DNA from 3 places in the Mangrovibacillus sp. Mu-81 genome. Region 1 is predicted to be linked to each of the others. Evidence: riboswitches for the same ligand, from Rfam matches in the RefSeq annotation. Region 1 holds a riboswitch; each other region holds the start of a gene.
What was found. Region 1 has a riboswitch for S-adenosylmethionine ahead of V6B33_RS05155 (methionine ABC transporter ATP-binding protein). Riboswitches for the same ligand answer to the same signal wherever they lie in the genome.

Region 1 (6,944 bases):
ATTGATCGTTGTCGATCACGTCCGTCGGTGGTGTAACATCTTCCCCGATGACAAGTGCTTCAGGAAGGTCATTGCCGCTTGAATCGACAATGACATTACCGTATTGAGCATTGATTTCAGTCATCGCCAGGTCTGTCTGTAATTTCTCGTCGTAACCATCAAGCACCCATTCCTTGACCTGACCGTCGACCTTTACATGGTCACCGGCCTGCACACCGTGAGAAGGCTTGTACACCAGCAGTGCCTCGGAAGTCTCAGGATTCTCATCCGGATTGGGGTCCTGCATGTAGAAGTTGCTTGCATCCTCTACATGTGTGACGATCCCTTCCACTTCTTTTACTTTTTCAGAAGCATAAGGGGATGTATGACTTTCACCCTGGATGTCATGGATACTCAATCCTTCAATGCCTTCGTACGGAGTCGGTTCCTCAGGCTCCTCGCCTTCGAAGGTCATGGCTGTCGCATTTTTCAAACCAGGTACAGTAAAATATGCCGTTAAGTCTCCGGTTATCGTTACTTTTTTACCAATGATATCAGGATTAGTCTGGAGACCAAATGCCGGGCGGAATACACTCGGAATCTGTACTGGGAGTATTTTAGCAGGGTCTGTTTCATCCACGCTGTCAGCAATAGCTAAGTTATAGTCATTGCCAAAAGGGGCTTCAAAATTATAACTGTCGGTCGCCTTTGTATGACCAACAATATAACCACTTACTGTTCCGGTTCCCTCATTATTCTCAATTGCTTCCTGAACCGTTAAGGTATCATTTGCAGATGCAATCGAGCCGACAGGCAGGATATACCCGGCAAGCAAGGCGAAAATCGTTGTCAAAATGAACAACTGCTTTTTCATGATTTTCAAACTGGTTCCTCCTCTTTCTTTGTTTAACAGTAAATTTGGCACAGTCAAAATGCAAACGCTTACATAAGATTTCACTTCTCTCCGCGAAAACCCATCCTTTTCCCCAAAAGGACCTTTCCCGGATATTTACTTTATCCTATGAAAACACCTCCACGAATTATTTCCATTAACCGCTTAGTATGTAGAATTTTGACTAAGCTTCCTTTTAAATATAGCATCTTTCCGTCGAATTTTAAGATATTTTCAATTATTTTACAAAATCAGAACTTTTGACTTATGATTGTAATATTTCTAGGGTAATTAGACCTAAATAGTTTGTGTAAATTGTAAATCTGCATTCAACCTTAGTTTAAATGAGGTTGGGATATAACTTAATAACTCTACTTTTAAATTCGAACAATATCTGGATTAATCATACTTTTTACTCTGTTAGAACCGCTGTTGATCTCCGCTCAAGACTTCGCTTTCCGCGGGTAGCCGGTGAGCCTTCTCGTCACAAACACCTGCGGATCAGAAAAGTGGATGCTGCTCACTCAGAGACTAATGTCTCGAGCCTCTAGCCGCCGGTACTGGACAGGTCTCACCTGGCTCTCTTTTCCAGCAGGAATCTTCGTCTTGCACTTCAATCAACTGCTGGAACAAGCAAAAAAATAAAAAAGAAGGACAGGCAAATGGATGCCCGTCCCTCACTATTAGGCTGTTAACTAACTCTATTCCATCCACTCCGGCTTCCCGAATCCTTTGAATTCTTCATCAATAGTCTTCTCAAACTCATCGGCTTCAACCACCGCCTTGATGTCTTTCGCGATCTGTGAGTCGACGTCTTTCGTGTTCATGACAACTCGGTTGCGGTATTGGTCCGGCATATTCTCAAGCTGCAATGCATCCAGTAAGTCCATTTTCGCCGCAAGTGCGTAGTTGCCCGGTACTGCTGATAAGTCGACACTTTCGACCGCTCTTGGAAGCTGAGCCGCTTCGATCGGCTTGAATTGAAGGTTCTTCACGTTTTTATCGATGTCCTTTTCAGAAACCGTCAATGGGTCGGTCCCCTCTTTCAACGTGATCAGCTCTGCGTCCTCTAAGATTTGGAATGCACGTGCTGCGTTGGTCGGGTCGTTCGGGATAGAGATGGCGCTGCCTTCTTTGATGGTATCCAGAGAATCGAATTTATTCGAGTAGATCCCCATCGGTGCTGTCGGGACGACGATGACTTCCGAAAGCTCCATGCCGTGCTGTTCTGCGAATGTTTCCATGTAGATTTTATGCTGGAACAGATTCGCATCAAGATCACCCTGTGCCAATGCATTGTTAGGCTGGATATAGTCACTGAATTCCTTCACCTCTACCGTGTAGCCTTTCTCTTCCAGCCCCGGTTTGATCGCTTTTGTAACCATATCACTGTAAGGACCGGATGTCGCCCCGATGGTTATCTCTTTCTTTTCCCCCGAGCTTGCCTCTTCGCCTCCGCAGGCTGCAAGTAAGCTGACGATTAATACTGCTGCTAAAAATAAAATCCACTTTTTCATGAAATCTTCCCCCTAAATTGATTATCTTTTATCTACTAATCTTGCAAAAATATCCCCTGTGTACTGGATGAGCTGCACCAGGCAGATCAACACGACGACCGTGGTAATCATCACTGTATTGTCGTAGCGGTAGTAGCCGAAACGGATGGCGAGATCGCCGACTCCGCCTCCCCCTACGATTCCTGCCATGGCGGAATAAGCAACAAGGCTGATCGTTGTAATCGTGATCGCCTGTATGACTGCCGGTTTCGCTTCCGGAAGCAGGACGTCCTTGATGATCATCCATGGACTCGCCCCGACCGACACCGATGCTTCGATAACACCTTTATCGATCTCACGCAGTGCTGTTTCAACCATTCTTGCAAAAAACGGGATCCCCGCAACTGACAATGAAACGGATGCGGCTGTCGGTCCAATTGTCGTGCCCGTCAATAGTTTCGTAAGCGGCAGCAGTGCAACCAATAAAATGATGAATGGAACCGAACGGACCATGTTCACCACAAAACCGACGATCTTCTTAACGAACCCATTCTGTAAAAAAAGCCCCTTGTCTGTCACGAAAAGCAGAACACCGAGCGGCATCCCGAGTAAAATTGCGATAGCCAGTGAAATGCCGACCATATAGACGGTTTCGAGGAATGCTTTATTCAACTCTGGTAAAATCGTAATCAATGATTCAGGCAGCACGGTCCAGCACCTCCAGGCTTTGTGTTTTGGCGGTTATGTAGCGGATCGCCGCCTGTATTTCAGCTTCATCGCCGATCAGCTCCATGATAAAAATCCCAAGCGGGGTTTCCTGGATGTATTCTATTTTCCCATGCAGGATATTGCCGCGTACTTTGTATTTCTGGAATACTTCCGATACCACACTTTCTTCAGCGATCGAGCCCTTGAACTGGATCTTGATCAATTTCCCTGTCCGACTGTTCAATAAGTGCGGCGGCAATTCAAACTGCAGGATGTTTTCGATGAACTGCTTTGTCAGCGGCTGTACCGGGTTGGCAAAGAGGTCGTATACCGCCCCTTCTTCAACGATTCTGCCATCCTGCATGACAGCCATCCTGTCGCAGATTTCTTTCACCACTTCCATTTCGTGCGTGATGAGGACGATCGTCAATCCAAGCTGTTTGTTGATGTCTTTCAATAGTTTAAGGATCGATTTCGTCGTGCTCGGGTCCAGTGCGGAAGTCGCTTCATCGCACAGCAGCACGGATGGCTTGTTCGCAAGCGCCCTCGCAATTCCGACGCGCTGCTTTTGCCCGCCGCTCAGCTGGGCGGGATAGGCCTGGGCTTTATCGCTTAACCCGACCATTTCTAAAAGTTCGTTCACCCTCGGCCCGATTTCTGCCTTTGGGACCTTGGCAGCTTTTAATGCGAACGCAAGATTCTCATACACCGTTTTCGCTTTGATGAGGTGGAAGTGCTGAAAAATCATGGAGATCTTCTGTCGTGCAAGACGGAGATCCCTGGAAGAAAGCTTCGTCAAATCCTGTCCGTCGATGATGATTTCACCCGATGTCGGTTTTTCCAGCAGGTTCAGACAACGGATGAGAGAACTTTTCCCTGCACCGCTGTAGCCGACGATGCCGAAGACTTCCCCTTTTTGTATGGTGACAGAAACGTTATCCACACCGAGTATCGTCTGCTTTTTTGTCTTGTATTCTTTTACAAGGTTTTTGATTTCAATCACATTGACCACCCCTTTTATTTCTACCTATTAAACCAAGCTGCAGTACTTTTAAAAATAAAAAATGCCCCTTTCAATTACTGAAAGAAGCATCGCTCATGTATCTCGACTTATCTCTCAGAATGAAATTCATTCTGCAGGAATTGGCACCGTTCCACATTGGAGGTTGCCGGACGTCATAGGGCCTGATCCCTCGGTCACTCTTGATAATTGAAAGTATTTAATTTTCGAATTTTTTATCTTATAGGTGATATTATATGGTTTGATATGGAAAGTCAACAAGAGATTTTGGCGGATGCTTGTGTAAGCGGTTTCTTTGCTTTAGAGTCAGTGGAGAAGTTTTTTAAGGGTGGCGGCTGCATTTGAAGTATGTTCCTTGTAACATCTGCTGTTGAAAATAGGGTCTAGCTTTTTCAATCCAAAAAATTTAAACAAACGTATGATTAAGGTCTGGAAACCTTTTGCGACAAGGGGTTGGCGGGTTTAAACAAACGTTTGATTAAATTTGCATGGCCGTTCCCATGAGGGTCATTTGTTTGTCAAACAGCCGTCTGAACAAACTGAACAAATTTGAAGAGGCTGGGACAAAACAAAAAAACAACTACTAATTCGAACATTATCAGTGTTGACTCTAGATACCGCTAATGATTTCCGTGCAAGACTTCGCTTTCCGCGGGTGACCCGTGAGCCTCCTCATCGCATTCGCTCTTGCGGGTTAGAAAAGCGGAGGGGCTTTGCTCAGAGGCGTGTGGCATAAGGCGAATCGGCAACGAAGGTGTTCCTTGCCTTCTTGGACGAGTCGCCTTATGAAATGTGCCTCTAAGCCCAGGAGCTGGACAATTAGAAAAGCGGAGGCGGCTTGCTCAGAGGCGACAAGCATAAGACGAGCAAGCCGGAAAGGCGCTTTTTGCCTTGTTGGCTTGATTGACTTATGACCTCGAGCCTCTAGCCGCCGGAGCTGGACAGGTCTCACATTAGTCACTTTTCCCGCAGGAGTCCTCGTCTTGCACTCCAATCAACCGCTGGGACAGACTGAAAACAAATGAACTGTTGAATAAAACAATTAAAAAACCCGAACATACTTGAATCCTGGAATTCAAATCAGTTCGGGTTTTACATAGACTAAAACACTTTTGTCCCAGCCTCTTACTTCATCTATTATAAAACTTCATAATCCGTTACATTACGTTCAACCACGCGTGCTCCTTCTACGCTAACCAGTGTGCCGCTTGAGCTGCCGAATACGCCGGTTGCGATCAGGTTGTCCATTGCCGCTTTCACCTGGATGGTATCAATCGGGTCAATCGGGTCGTTGAGGCTGATTTTCGCCGATTTCCCTGTATCCGTTCTAAATTGAAGTTCAAGTACTTTTGCCATTATTAATAGTCCTCCTTCCCATTAAATTTCAACGATCATTACGCGTTGATATCGAAATTCTGGATCTTTTCCACGTTGAACAGGTTCTTCTCAGAAAGACCTGCGAGTGACTGAGCCGCACTGTTCATTTCATCCGCTGTAGCCGAACCCTTGATGTAACTGTAAGATTTGTACTTATACTTCGGATTTCCTTTCTCATCCATCCCATCGTTAAACGCAAATCTCAGCTTCGTTGCTTTCAAATCCGCCGTTGCCATTGTGCCTCACCTCCCTTCACCTTCTATATAGAGATTGGGGGAGGAAAAGGATACCTTTGGAGGGAAAAATGTTTGGATAGGAGAGATTTTTGGAGTGGGGTGTGGTGCCATGCACGATATCTGTGTTTTGTGCCTGTCATCAATTCGGGATTCTGTATGCCTGGTACAAACTCACCGTTTTGGGCCTGGAACAATGTAGGCATTTTGTGCCTGGCACCATCCCTGCCCCAAAAATCGGACAAAACAAAAAAAACCCTGCAAACCGTAAAACAAAATACGGTTCACAGAGGTTCCAAATTAACGCAATTATCCGCGATCACTTTTCACTTCATCCGGATACCCGGCCTTCGTCGCGCGCTTAAACTCTTTCGCCCAAAGCACCTCTTGCGTATCCGTTAATCCATTGTTCTTCTCCGTATTAATCCCTTTGTAGGGAAGCTTCTTCGTATGTCGTTCTGCCATACTGAAATCTCTCCTTTCAAAGTTATTAATTCTATAAATCCTTTACCCGGTAGGCATTTACATAAACATAAAGAGACGGGAAGGGATATTTCGCTAAATCTCCGTCCCTCAACACGTTAATTCAATAAAGCTTTCCTTGTCTGTATAGCAGGGTAGACAATTTGGTCACTGAATGGATATAGCAATTCTGGCGCAGCGGGAACGGGTCTCCGAAGAATGGCGGAAGGACCGTATCCAGGGTTGCCTGCATTTTTTCGAAGAGGAGTCTGAATACCTCGTCTTCCGAGTAGAATTGGGTTTCCCTCCCCTGCAGCCATTCGAAGTAGGAGACGATGACCCCTCCGGCGTTGGCAAGGATATCCGGAACGATGATGATTCCTTTTTTACTCAGGAACTCGTCGGCTTCCGTGGTGACGGGTGCATTCGCTCCTTCCACAAGGATTCCCGCCTTTACTTTTTCCATATTGTCTTTATGGATTTGATCCTCCAGTGCCGCCAATATCAGGACATCCACTCCGAGGTACAAGACATCCTCTCTGTCTGATATTTCTGCTTTTACATCGATGTCTTTCAGTTGTTCTTCGGTTGTCGGGAGGTCTCCTTTATTCCTCATCGTGAATTCGACGAGTGCAGGAATGTCCAAGCCATCCGCATTGTACAGCGTCACGTTCCGGTCGCTCACGGCCACCACTTTATTCTGAAGATGAGTGGATTGATACGCTTCTAGGGCGGCGACCGAGCCAACATTTCCGAACCCTTGGACGGAGATGGTC
Region 2 (6,944 bases), on a different contig from region 1:
AAACCAATCGAATCCTTTTCAGTATCTAAAACAATTTCCGGATTCAACGGTTCTTCATAAGGAGCGCTGATTCCCGTGAAATTTGTGATTTCATTTCTTCTGGCTTTTCGATAAAGTCCCTTTGGATCTCTTTTCTCACATTCTTCCAGGGAGCATTTCACATGAACTTCGATGAATTCGTCCGGTTCCACTAATTCCCTGACTAGACCCCGGTCACCCCGGTAAGGTGAAATGAAGGCGGTAATCACGATTTGTCCGCTCTCGATAAATAATTTGGATACTTCTCCGATCCTTCTGATGTTTTCTTTGCGATCCCCCTCTATGAAACCCAGATCGCTGTTTAGACCATGCCGGATATTGTCACCGTCAAGGACCACTGCCTGCTTTCCGCTTTCGAAAAGGGAATGCGCCAGCTTATTGGCGACGGAAGACTTTCCGGATGCAGACAATCCGGTGAACCATAATATAAAGCTTCCGTGACCATTCTTTTTCCGTCTTGAATCCTTTTTTACTGCCGCCTCATGCCAGACGATATTCTCTGTTCCGCTGCTCATCTAAACTCCTCCTTTCTTATGATTGGACTTCCTGAGCCAATCCGCTGATTAATACATCAATTACTTCACGCCTGCTGAATGTGGAAGGCGGAATTTCTCCGTTTCGTAACATCCCTCTCACTTTCGTCCCGGATAAGATGACATGATGTTTCCGATCATGCGGACAAGTTTTGGCTGTCGCCATCCCTTCACACTTTTCACAATAGAAGCTGTGTTCGAACCGGAGAGGTATGATACCGATATCATCCGGACTGAACCGATCAAAGATTTTTTGAGCATCATACGTGCCATAGTAATCTCCAACTCCTGCATGATCACGTCCAACAATGAAATGAGTGCATCCGTAATTTTTGCGCACCAGTGCATGAAAGACCGCTTCCCTGGGACCTGCATACCTCATGGCAGCGGGGAAAACACCAAGTGTCACGTTATCCCCCGGATAATAGTTCTTCAACAGCACCTCATAGCTCTGCATTCTGATTGGCGCAGGGATGTCATCCGTTTTGGTTTCACCGACCAGAGGATTTAAGAATAATCCGTCAACCGTTTCCAGTGCCGTTTTCTGAATATATTCGTGAGCCCTGTGAACAGGATTTCGAGTTTGGAAGCCGACAATGGTCTTCCAACCTTTTTGTTGAAATTTCCTCCTAGTTTCATACGGGTCAAATGAGTAGGCAGGGAATGGTCTCGACAGGCGTTTATGAAGTGTGATTTTGCCGCCTGCATAGACATCACCGCGTTGGAATAGTTTTTTCACTCCTGGATGATTCCGGTCACCAGTACCATAAACGTGAAGTGCCTCCTTCTCCTTATCGGGTTCAAATATGTCGCTTATTTCAATGGTTCCGTATGAAATCCCCTTATATACGAGTCTGCTTTTCAACCCTTTTTTTAAATCATTGGATTTATTGACGGGTAGTGTAATCGGTATGCTCCAGACGATTCCACTTTTCAGTCGCATTGTTTCTACTACACTGTTATAGTCTTCTTCTGATAAAAATCCCTGTAAAGGACTGTATGCACCAATTGCAATCAATTCCAAGTCACTCAAGGCTATGTCATCCAATTCAATTTCATGGGTGATTCCTTGTAAGGATTCTTCAGGGTTATATGCTTGTATCAATGTTCCTCCATGCGGTTGTAGACTCAATTCATATCCTCCTTAAAATTATCGATTTAGTCGGTATTAAGATTAAATGCCTCCGCCTTCTTCCTGCAGTGATCTTCTTTCTTCGTTAATAATCTTCATTAAAGAAAGTGCTCCGATAGTGGCGATGATTACGCTGATCGGAACGACGACTGAATAAATATCACTTTGTATCACGAGCTTGATCAGGAAATAAGACATACTAAGTGAAATGAGGGGCGACACCACCCAAATCTTTATGATTTTAGCAACGATTTTTTTCTTCAGCATCATTCTTCCTCCTTTTGCTGCACCGAGACCGATGATGGAGGAAGATGTTACTTGAGTGAGTGGCATTGGCAGCCCATATAAGGAACTGATCATCACCAGGATGGCTCCTGTACTTGATATAATGATGCCTTCCTCTTTTGTAAACCGGGTGATTTTTTTACCATTCGTTTCAACCACTCTTCTACCAAGCAACATGGCACCGAGAGCCACAAAAAATCCTCCAAGCCAAATCCCGCTCCCTATGGACATAATGCCAGCTCCTACCAACGGGCCGACAGCATTGGCTGCATTATTCATCCCTGCAGAAATAGCCTCTAAGAATCCTGCCCCAATGAGCACCGGTCCCAGCCACTTCTTCTCAAATGTATATCCCTTTTTCTTCAGGAGATATAAGCTTTTTCCACTAAGCCAAGTAATAAGAAATGCTATAAGGGGGATCACTACCCAAAAAGTCATGATGACGAAAAGGGATTTCACATACAATACCTGATATGCAACACCTGCGCCCACTACCGCCCCCACTGTTACCTCACTTGTAGAAAGAGGAATACCGATCAGGTTGGCGAGAAACAATGACAGGGTTGAAGATAGCAGGATAATAACTACAATCTTAATCGTCAGTATGTCCTGTGGGATGATCCCCGAACTGATTGTTTTAACTACTTCCCCGCCTCCCACTACCGCCCCCAGCAATACTCCGGAAGCACAGATCAACAATGCTGTTCTCATGTTCTGCACGGCACCTGCTCCATAAGCCACTCCCATCGATGCAGCCGCTCCACTTGCACCGATGTTAATGGCAAAAAACAGACTTACGCAAATTGCAATGATTTCAAGCAATGAATTGCACCATTCTTAATGAAGTCCACATTCGGTCTTCCCTTTACCTTTCCATCTGCCGGAGCGGAAGTCGTTCCTGTCAAAGGCAGGGGCTGTGCAATGGACGCAGCCTATACTGGGATATCCTTCATCATGGAGAGGATTATAAGGAAGCTGATGTTTGTGAACGTACCTCCAGATTTCTTTCCATGACCAATGAATGAGCGGACATATTTTTATCGATTCAAATTTTTCATCCCGATTGATGAAGTTTACGTTCCTTCTCGTTTCGGACTGTTCCCTGCGCAACCCCGAAATCCACGCATGGCCTTCCGCCAATGCTTCTTTTAGTGGGCGCAGCTTTCTTATATCGCAACATTGATTGGGATTGTTTTCCCACAACTTGTCACCATGGGCTTCAGCCTGTTCTTCTAATGTCAACGCTGCCTTTTTCAGGATGATCGTTAAATCAGGGTATGATTTCCTGACGCTCTCGATCGTTTCATATGTCTCTTTGAAATGGACATCTGTATCAAGGAAGATGATTTTTGCTGAAGGCTTGACCTTTGAAATCAAATCAATCAGTACAATTCCTTCTATACCAAAGCTGCAAGCATAAAGAATATCTTCCCCATAATGTTCGTATGCCCACTCCAAGACATTCAGGGCCCCCTTGTAGGTTTCATCTACTTCAAAAGGGCAGGTTGGTTGAGTCCAAGTTTGATAAGTTAACAAAGTCTGACCCCCTTCTTTCGCTCGAATAGAAAAAGAGGCATTTACACAAAAGGGGAGTATCACCCTGAACGTGTAAATGCCTCTAGTTTGTCTAGTCAGCATTTTTACTTATTTAATTCTTACTTTTTCATTTTTCTCAAGCTGGACGACCTTGCCATCCTGGACCACCAGTGTGATGGAACCGAACTTCATCTTGTTTAACATTGACTTTACACTTTCAACCACTTCATCAAACTCTTCTCCTTTATTCTGTTCTGCCACAAGATTCCCCCAGACTTCGACTTATCCAGTTAGAACGTTAAAAAACAACCTTCCAGATTGGAAGGTTGTTCAGGTAAAGGTTACCTTATCTTCCAAAATGACGTTACATTTTGCTGGAATTAGCACCTTACTCTTTAAAAAAGTAGGTTGCCGGGCTTCAAAGGGCCAGTTCCCTCCACCTCTCTGGATAAGAAATATTAAATTTAATATTCTAAATAATATCACGTTTTCCGAGGATGTCAAGCCGAGTTTTACAATCGGATTAATAAACTTTATTTTTAGTATGCTCCTTTTTCGTTTTTCCTAAAGTTTAATGTCAGTCTTCTGCAGACTGCACCCCATTATAAGTCCCTGCATCGAGTTCACCGGTCACTTTACTGGTTATAACCCCGGAAGTCATCGCCCCGCTTACATTGACAGCCGTACGGCCCATATCAATCAACGGTTCTACTGATATCAACAGACCGGCAAGCGCAATCGGCAAGTCCATAGCAGATAATACCAGGATGGCGGCAAATGTAGCTCCGCCTCCGACCCCAGCGACTCCGAAAGACGAAATTGCAACGATCAAAATTAACGTCAAGATGAAAGAAGGGGTCAATGGGTCGATGCCGACAGTAGGTGCAATCATCACCGCCAGCATGGCAGGGTACACCCCTGCACATCCGTTTTGACCGATTGATAATCCGAATGAGCCAGAGAAGTTAGCGATTCCTTCTGAAACACCAAGTTTCTTCGTCTGGGTATGAATATTCAACGGAAGGGTTCCGGCACTGGATCTCGAAGTAAATGCAAATGTTAATACCGGCAATACCTTCCTCACATACGTAAGCGGGTTCAATCCTGCAAGTGTCAGCATAATCAAATGAATGGCAAACATGATAATCAGAGCGATATATGATGCTCCAACAAATTCACCAAGCTTTATGATGGCATCGAAATCACTCAACGCCACCGTTTTAGCCATGATCGCCAATACACCGAATGGAGTAAGTCTCAACACCAATGTTACGATTCTCATGACGACTGCATATACGGAATCCACAATCCTTTTGAAAGCGGCAGCGGCTTCCTGTTCCTTTCTCTGGACCCCGAGATAGGCAACGCCTATGAAAGCGGCAAAAATGACGACAGCAATCGTGGAAGTCGCCCGCTGACCCGTAAAATCAAAGAACGGATTGGCAGGGAGAAGCTCCAATATTTTTTGCGGATAACTCTGGCCATCCATCGCCGCTGCCCTTTCTTCCAGCTGTTCCCCTCTCGCCGTTTCTGCATCACCTTGTTCAATCTGAATTGCTTCAAGATCGAATGCAGCGGTAGTGGCGATCCCGACAGCAGCAGCTACCGCCGTCGTACCGACAAGCAGACCCAGTATCAGCACAGCGATCTTTCCAAGATTGTGAGATTGTTTCAACTTAGTAAAAGCCGAAATGATCGATACGAACACGAGTGGCATGACAATCATTTGCAAGAGCTTGATATACCCGCTGCCGACAATGTTGTACCACTCAATCGACTGCAGTAAGTTTTCATCTCCCGCCTCATACAACCACTGCAGGAAGAATCCAAAAAGTATACCAAGACCAAGGGCAGTGAATACCCTTTTTGAAAACGAAGCCTTCTTTTTTTGCAAATAAATTAATACACCGATAAGAACGATAAACATCAGAAGATTCAACAGTACCATCCAAACATTCATGGTAAAACCTCCTTTTCTAAGATGTATAGACTTGCCGGCCGATAGACTGCGGCCTACTGTATTTTATGTTGAGGTTTATCCAGATATGATGAACCAAGGCCCGTCCTCCTCCGATTTAATGCAGTGAGGGACGGGCCTTGGATATCAATTAATCACGCTCTTTTCGCAAGATATGTAACTTTACTCATTAGAAAATACCTTTTTAATGAACTTAAGCAACAATCCTTATAAAAATAGCCATCAATTAAAATATCGATGATAAAGGGATTTCGCTTCCTTGATATCATTGGTGCCATGGATGAGTGCGCGGCCGTCTCTGAATAAAACAATCCGGTGTTTTCCAGTTTTACAAGCAAGAAGATATGGATTCACTTCAACTTTCTCCACCACATGTTCAAGCTGTGACCCCACCCTCTCCAGTTCAACAGGTTTCAAGACGCTGGGGCGGATCTGAACGGCATCCCTGCCGCATAAAACGGCTGATTTCATCTGGTTTTCATATTTAAGAAATGGATATTGCGGCTTTTCCCCGCAGGATGGACAGGCTGCCTTCTTCAATCCCCGGACATCCACAGAGCTGAACTCATTGCTCCAGACATCAAATGAAGTAAGTCTTTGACGGACAGCATCCCAATCTTCTACCAATATCTTCAACGCATCAGCCACTTGATATGAGACGACCATTGATACTGCAGGCGAGATTATTCCTGCTGCATCGCACGTTAAAGCTTTGGAAGGTAAGGTCTGGAGCAGGCAGTGCATACATGGTGTCCTGCCTGGAGTGAATGTATATGTTATTCCGTAGCTTCCGGCACAGCCACCGTAGATCCAGGGAATATTTTTCTGCATTGATACATCATTTATCATCATTCTACTCTCAAAATTATCGGTGCCATCGATGATCAGGTCGACACCTTCAGAAAGGCGCAGCAAGTCACCGGGGCCGGCATCCATGATGTGTGCTGCGGCTTCTGATCCGGAATTGATTTCTTTCAGGTGTTTTTTTGCTGCAACGGCCTTTGGAAGTCTTTCGAATGCGTCTTTCTCGGTATAAAGCTGCTGTCTTTGAAGATTGCTTATTTCCACATAATCACGGTCAACAATTGTGAGTTTACCTACTCCCGCACGTACTAGTGCCTCTGCATTACCTGTACCAAGTGCCCCCGCTCCAACCAGAAGCACATGTTTTCCGGTAATTTTTTTTTGTCCTGCTTCCCCGATGGGTGTGAATATTACTTGTCTGGAATACCGTTCATTCATGAGTTGACGATTCCCTCCATCGGGCTGCTTGCTGTAGCATAACGTTTAATCGGTATCCTGCCTGCTTTAAATCCCACTCTTCCTGCCTGCACTGCAAGCTTCATCGCTTCTGCCATTTTTACGGGATTTCCGGCTGCTGAGACAGCGGTGTTGACGAGTACACCATCCGCTCCAAGCTCCATTGCATAAGCGGCATCCG
Region 3 (6,944 bases), on a different contig from region 1:
AGCGGATTATCATGGACTCACAAAAATACATGACAAAGAGGAAATGAATCTGCTCAGCCGCGGAATTGCTGCTACATGGCTAGCTTTAGGGCTTAATCCTGAGAAAGCGATATTTTACAGGCAATCAGATGTCCCGGATATTTTTGAATTAAGCTGGATATTAGCCTGTTTTTCTCCTAAGGGATTGATGAACCGGGCACATGCATATAAATCCATTGTCGAGGAAAATATCGAGATTGGAAGAGAGGCTGATACAGGAGTGAATATGGGGTTGTTTACGTATCCGATCTTGATGGCTGCGGATATCCTGCTCTTCCAAACTGAAATTGTTCCTGTGGGCAGGGATCAAATTCAGCATGTTGAAATCGCAAGGGACATCGTTGAAAGCTTTAATCATACCTACGGTGACACATTCACACTTCCTCAGTATGTCATTGAAAAAGAAACCGCTGTGCTCCCGGGATTGGATGGACGCAAGATGAGTAAAAGCTATAACAATACCATCCCATTATTCGAGGAACCGAAAAAGCTGCAAAAACTCATAAATAAGATCAAGACAGATTCCAGCCCGCCTGGAGCGCCGAAGGATCCGGATGCATCTGTAATATACTCGTTATATAAAGAATTTGCGACAGACATACAAACCTCAGAAATGAGAAATCGCTTCCTGTCGGGAATTTCATGGGGAGAAGCCAAGAAAGAGCTTTTTGATGTTATGAATGTGTATTTGGAGGAGCCGCGTGACAGATACAATGAGTTGATGGCATCTCCTGAAAAGCTTAATGAAGTTTTACTGCAGGGTGCAGAAAAAGCAAGAAAGAAAACCCGTCCACTTTTGCAAGAGGTGAAAAGGAAAATCGGAATCCTTCATTCTTGAAGAAGAATATAAAAAAGCTGCCATCCCAAGTGATATGGCAGCTTTTCTAATCAAAATTATTATGGTTTTAAAATCACTTTAATATTGCCGTCCGCTTTCTCATCAAAAATATCATAACCCTTTGCCGCCTCTTCAAGTGGTAAACGATGAGTGATGATATCGGTAGGGTCAAATTCGTTGTTTTCTATCATATCATACAATTTAGGCATAAGATGTATGACAGGAGCCTGCCCCATTTTGATGGAGACATTTCTGCTGAAGAAGTCGCCTAAGGGAAAACGGTTTGCCTCCGTCCCATAAACACCTGTCAATTGCACTGTACCGAATTTTCTGACAGCTTGTGAGGCGGTTTTAATTGGACTGATGGTTCCGAATTGATTATCGAAATCTGATCCTAATGTCTCTTCGGGAGGGACGGTACCATCCATTCCTACACAGTCAATGACCACATCAGCGCCTCCTTTAGTAAATTCGTGAAGGACAGATCCGATGTCAGGGGTTTCTTTGAAATTGTATATTTCAGCACTGTTTGTGCGTTTAGCATGATCCAGGCGGTGCTCAACCTGATCAACAGCAATGACTCGATCGGCGCCTTTTAATTTGGCAAACTTTTGAGCCATCAGTCCTATCGGGCCGCTCCCAAGAACAATGACAGTATCCCCTTCTTTTACCCCGCTGTTTTCAACGCTCCAATAAGCTGTAGGTATGACATCCGAAAGGAAGAGGACACTTTCGTCATCGAGGTTACTGGTCTCGGGTACTTTAAATGATGTAAAGTCAGCATAAGGCACTCGAAGATATTCTGCCTGTCCGCCCGGATAACCTCCCATCATTTCAGTAAATCCAAACAGACCTCCTATTTCTCCATGGGGATTGGAATCATCACACTGACTTTCCATCTGATTCTTGCAGAAGAAACACTCTCCACAGCCGATATTGAAAGGGATGACGACACGGTCCCCTTTTTTAAGACTTTTCACTTCGGAACCTGCTTCCTCGACAATCCCCATTGGCTCGTGTCCCACGACATAATCTTGTTGAGGTTCTATCCCGCCGTGGTATAGGTGAAGGTCAGAACCGCATATCCCACTTGCTGTGATTCGCACAATCATGTCTGTAGCTTCCTGGATATCAGGTGTTTCAACTTCTTTGACCATCATCTTTTCTTTCCCTTGGAACGTTACGCCCTTCATAACTGATCACATCCTATTCTAGTATTTATATACATATAGACTTGATGTTGATGAATTAAACATTTGTTTGTTTAACAGTCCATCAATATTTAACAAACTCATCAAATCAATAACTGCTTAAAGCATTAAAAATGACAAAGTATTCATAATTTTCATTGACAATTAATAAAGTATGGTGTAAGTTATGAAGAAGTTATTTCAGTAAAGTGATTGCTGGATTTAATAAAACCAAATAGATTCTTATCCAGAGAGGTAGAGGGACTGGCCCTGTGACACCTCAGCAACCAGCATGGCGCATGGTGCTAATTCCAGCAAGTTGTAATCAACTTGAACGATAAGAGGGAGAATGAACGATAGAAGCCTTCTTATTTTGATAAGAGGGCTTTTTGTTTTTTACCCCTTTTCGTGTAAAAAAGAGAAAAGGAGCTGCAAAGTTGAAAAAACATATCGATACAATTCTCGTTCAATCCGGAAATCGTACGGACGCAGGCACAGGGGCCATCAGCCCCGCCATTCATTTGTCAACAGCATATGAACACAAGGCTATCGGACAATCAACAGGATTTGATTATTCCCGAACTGGAAATCCTACCAGGTCCATAGTAGAAGATACACTTGCTAAGCTGGAAGAAGGACATAGGGCTTTGGCATTCAGTTCGGGGATGGCAGCCATTCAAGCTGTTCTGAGTCTATTCACAACAGGCGATGAATTGATTGTTTCCCAAGATCTATACGGGGGCAGCTATCGTTTATTTCTTCAGTTTGAAAAACAATATGGAATCAGGTTTCATTTCGTGGATATGCATGATGATAGCCGGATTACAGAAAAGTTGAATGGTAGAACAAAAGCGATATTTCTTGAGACGCCAACTAATCCGTTGATGAATGAAACCAGTATTTCAGCCGTTTCCTCCATTGCTCAAGGTCATAACCTGCTGCTGATCGTGGACAACACGTTTTATACCCCGATTCTGCAAAAGCCGATTACAGAAGGGGCGGATATCGTCGTTCACAGTGCTACGAAATATTTAGGCGGTCACAATGATGTCCTTGCAGGGGCGGCCATCGTTAATAGTGAGGAATTGGGTGAGAAGCTCTTCATCATTCAGAATTCCATCGGTGCCGTCCTTTCCCCTTTTGACAGCTGGCTGCTTCTTCGAGGCATGAAAACACTAAGTATAAGAATGGCTCAGCATGAAAAAAATGCAAGGGTAATTTCAGAATACCTGAAGAATCATGATTGTGTGAGTGATGTGCTGTATACCGGCAGAGGCGGGATGCTGTCATTCCGGATTACAAGGGAAGAATGGGTTGGTCCATTTCTGCAGAAACTCAAAGTCATCACGTTTGCTGAAAGTCTTGGAGGGGTTGAAAGTTTCATTACGTATCCGGCTGCACAGACACATGCAGATATACCTGTAATGGAAAGGAATAGGCTGGGAATTTGTAATCGGCTGTTGAGATTTTCAGTTGGCATTGAGCATGTGGATGATATCATTTCGGACTTAGAGAATGTATTTAATCAGTTAAGAGGAGAGGCGATTATTCATGGGTAAAAAAACATATTCACGGCAAACTTCCCTGCTTCACTCTCACGGATATGATGCTCATACTGGAGCGGTTTCTACACCTGTCTATCACGCTACCACTTTTCATCAGAGTAATTTCGATCAGTTTGGCGCCTATGATTACAGTCGTTCAGGAAACCCTACCAGAGAAACGTTGGAAGAGACGATCGCTGAACTGGAAGGCGGTGTAAGAGGCTTTGCATTTTCATCAGGCATGGCTGCGATTTCCACAAGTTTCCTGATCCTTTCCAAGGGGGACCATGTTCTTATTTCGGAAGAAGTATATGGAGGCACTTACCGATTGATTACAGAGGTATTAAACCGGTTTGGTATTCAGTATTCCTTTGTTGATATGAGGGATCTTCATGAAGTTGCCCGTTCGATCAGACCAAATACGAAAGTGATTTATATTGAAACTCCTTCTAATCCATTGCTGAACATAACTGACATTGAAGGAATTGTGAAACTGGCCAAAGCAAATGATTGCTACACATTTTTAGATAATACGTTTATGACCCCGCTGCTGCAGAGACCTTTGTCACTTGGTATTGATGTAGTATTGCACAGCGCGACCAAGTTTCTGGCTGGTCACAGTGACGTCCTTGCGGGACTCGCGGTGACTGGAAACGAATTACTTGCAGAAAAGCTTGCTTTCTTACAAAACTCATTTGGTGCTGTACTTGGGCCGCAGGACAGCTGGCTATTATTAAGGGGATTGAAGACCCTGCATGTCCGGCTTAAACAATCTTCAGAAAGCGCATATAAAATCTCCCGATTCCTGGAGACGAGAGAAGAAGTAGAGGAAGTGTATTATCCGGGATTAAGCTATCACAAAGGACACGAGATCCATGTTCGCCAGGCAGAAGGGCCGGGTGCTGTGTTATCTTTCCGCTTAAAAAGTGAAGTTGAAGTCAGAAGATTGAGTAAAGCAGTGAAGATTCCCGTATTTGCTGTTAGCCTTGGAGCTGTTGAATCCATTCTTTCTTACCCGGCAAAGATGTCACATGCATCCATGCCGCAGCCGGAAAGGGAGCGGCGCGGGATTACAGACGGCCTCTTGAGGTTATCGGTTGGACTGGAAGACACAAACGAGTTAATTGAAGATCTTAAGCAGGGATTGAATTCAATCAAGATAGAATCGATTCATGATAAAATCATCCACTTGTGAAGAAGGAGGGATAATGTGAAACCGCTCATACAATCGATAAAAGAGAAAATTTTGATAGCTGATGGAGCCATGGGGACTTTATTGTATTCATACGGTGTGGATCGATGTTTCGAGGAATTAAACCTTTCCCACCCGGATGAAGTCTTCAAGGTTCATAGAGATTATATAGATGCAGGGGCGGATATCATCCAGACCAATACGTATGGCGCAAACTATGAAAAACTTTCGAGGTACGGATTGGAGGACTCAGTCAAGGAAATAAATACTGCAGCAGTAAGGCTTGCTAAAAAGGCAGCAGGTGACCAAACCTATGTTGCAGGGACCATTGGTGGAATCAGGGCGATAAAACAGAATATATCTCTTGAGGAAATCAAACGAAGTTTCCGTGAACAGCTATACTGTCTGCTGCTTGAAGGAGTCGATGGAATCCTCCTTGAAACGTATTATGATTTTGAGGAGTTGTCGACAGTCGTTAAGATCGCCAAACGGGAAACAGACCTGCCAGTCATCGCGCAGGTATCGATGCATGAACCGGGAGTACTTCAAAACGGTATGAACGTAAATACTGCGCTTCGGGAGCTGGAAAACCTCGGGGCGGATGTTGTAGGGATCAATTGCAGGATGGGTCCGTATCATATGGTTTCCTCCTTGGAAGAAGTACCAATCCCAAACAATGCATTTCTATCAGTCTATCCGAACGCAAGTCTGCCGAATTATGAAGAGGGGAGATTCTATTATTCTGCAGAACCGGAATATTTCGGGAGGATAAGCAATGACCTCAGGAAACAGGGTGCAAGGATAATAGGTGGATGCTGCGGGACCACACCCGAACATATCCGGGCAGTATCAAAGAATTTGTCCAGCAGAGTTCCGGTTACGGATAAAGAGGTAAAAACAAAAAGATGTGTACAGATTACTTCACCCCCTTTAAAAGATAAATTGATTCATCAGAAAGTAAAAGAAAAGAGAACGGTGATTGTCGAGCTCGATCCCCCAAAGCACCTCGATACCAGTCTATTTTTTCAAGGGGTAAAAGCGTTAAAGAAGGAAGGCATTGATGCCGTCACACTTGCAGACAATCCTTTGGCTTCCCCGAGGATCGGAAATGATGCGATTGGGACGATGGTCAAGGAAAGATACGATCTTACGCCGCTCGTACATATCACATGCCGGGACCGTAATTTGATCGGCCTTCAATCCCACTTGATGGGGCTCTGCACGCTGGGGATTCACAATATATTGGCCATTACGGGGGATCCTGCAAAAATAGGGGATTTTCCCGGCGCAGCTTCCGTCTACGACCTTTCTAGTCTGGAATTGATTGAATTGATCAAGCAGAATAATGAAGGAATATCATTCTCCGGTAAATCACTCCGGCAAAAAACACAGTTCTCGGTTGGAGCTGCATTCAATCCGAATTTCAGACATCTGGATGCATCAGTAAAACGACTCGAGAGGAAAATTGAATCAGGAGCGGATTATTTCATATCTCAGCCGGTATTTGGTGTAGAAGAGATGTACCAAATCCATGAAGCGACCAGGCATTTAAATACGCCGATTTTCATCGGAATCATGCCTTTATTGAGTTCCAGGAATGCAGAGTTCCTTCACCATGAAGTACCTGGCATCAAAGTCCCGGTGGAAACGAGAGAAAGGATGAAAAATGCAGGTACCGACCCCGTTCATACAAGGGCAGCGGGAATGGGAATTGCCAAAGAGCTATTGGATTCAGCTCTTGAATTATTTAACGGAATCTACCTGATCACCCCGTTTGTCCGATACGATATGAGTATAGAATTACTTCAGTATATGAAAGAAAAAGCCGGGAAAGAAATGGAGGCTCCATATGGGCAGCACATTATTTGAAGAACAGCTCAGAAAGAAAATACTCGTCCTCGACGGGGCTATGGGAACAATGCTTCAAGAGGCGGGCTTAACACCAGAAGACTTCGGTGGAGAGGAGCTGGACGGGTGCAACGAACATCTTGTCATCACTGCGCCGGAAGTCATTTACAATATCCATTGTGAATATTTACAGGCAGGCGCTGATGTGGTAGAGACAAACACATTCGGAGGCACCCCTATTGTACTTGAGGAATATGGATTAGGTACCCAAGCTTATGAAATAAATAAAACTG

Region 2: another riboswitch for S-adenosylmethionine. It lies ahead of V6B33_RS14820 (YezD family protein); the one in region 1 lies ahead of V6B33_RS05155 (methionine ABC transporter ATP-binding protein).
Region 3: another riboswitch for S-adenosylmethionine. It lies ahead of V6B33_RS10170 (methionine biosynthesis PLP-dependent protein); the one in region 1 lies ahead of V6B33_RS05155 (methionine ABC transporter ATP-binding protein).

What each region holds. Positions count from the first base shown of each region.
Region 1 covers NZ_JBAJHU010000002.1:295,183-302,126, forward strand. The annotation lists gene V6B33_RS05140 (5'-nucleotidase C-terminal domain-containing protein) at 1-853, opposite strand, end outside; gene V6B33_RS05145 (MetQ/NlpA family ABC transporter substrate-binding protein) at 1,573-2,388, opposite strand; gene V6B33_RS05150 (methionine ABC transporter permease) at 2,410-3,075, opposite strand; gene V6B33_RS05155 (methionine ABC transporter ATP-binding protein) at 3,065-4,078, opposite strand; SAM riboswitch class I at 4,183-4,288, opposite strand; gene V6B33_RS05160 (DUF2922 domain-containing protein) at 5,234-5,452, opposite strand; gene V6B33_RS05165 (DUF1659 domain-containing protein) at 5,491-5,709, opposite strand; gene V6B33_RS05170 (YfhE family protein) at 6,016-6,171, opposite strand; gene V6B33_RS05175 (Glu/Leu/Phe/Val family dehydrogenase) at 6,293-6,944, opposite strand, start outside.
Region 2 covers NZ_JBAJHU010000007.1:76,603-83,546, forward strand. The annotation lists gene cysC (adenylyl-sulfate kinase) at 1-554, opposite strand, end outside; gene sat (sulfate adenylyltransferase) at 571-1,704, opposite strand; gene V6B33_RS14810 (inorganic phosphate transporter) at 1,747-2,811, opposite strand; gene V6B33_RS14815 (phosphoadenylyl-sulfate reductase) at 2,827-3,525, opposite strand; gene V6B33_RS14820 (YezD family protein) at 3,634-3,786, opposite strand; SAM riboswitch class I at 3,869-3,980, opposite strand; gene V6B33_RS14825 (L-cystine transporter) at 4,103-5,485, opposite strand; gene V6B33_RS14830 (thiazole biosynthesis adenylyltransferase ThiF) at 5,726-6,745, opposite strand; gene V6B33_RS14835 (thiazole synthase) at 6,742-6,944, opposite strand, start outside.
Region 3 covers NZ_JBAJHU010000003.1:611,807-618,750, forward strand. The annotation lists gene V6B33_RS10160 (tryptophan--tRNA ligase) at 1-877, shown strand, start outside; gene V6B33_RS10165 (zinc-dependent alcohol dehydrogenase) at 937-2,070, opposite strand; SAM riboswitch class I at 2,308-2,411, shown strand; gene V6B33_RS10170 (methionine biosynthesis PLP-dependent protein) at 2,505-3,626, shown strand; gene metC (cystathionine beta-lyase) at 3,619-4,806, shown strand; gene V6B33_RS10180 (bifunctional homocysteine S-methyltransferase/methylenetetrahydrofolate reductase) at 4,822-6,672, shown strand; gene metH (methionine synthase) at 6,653-6,944, shown strand, end outside.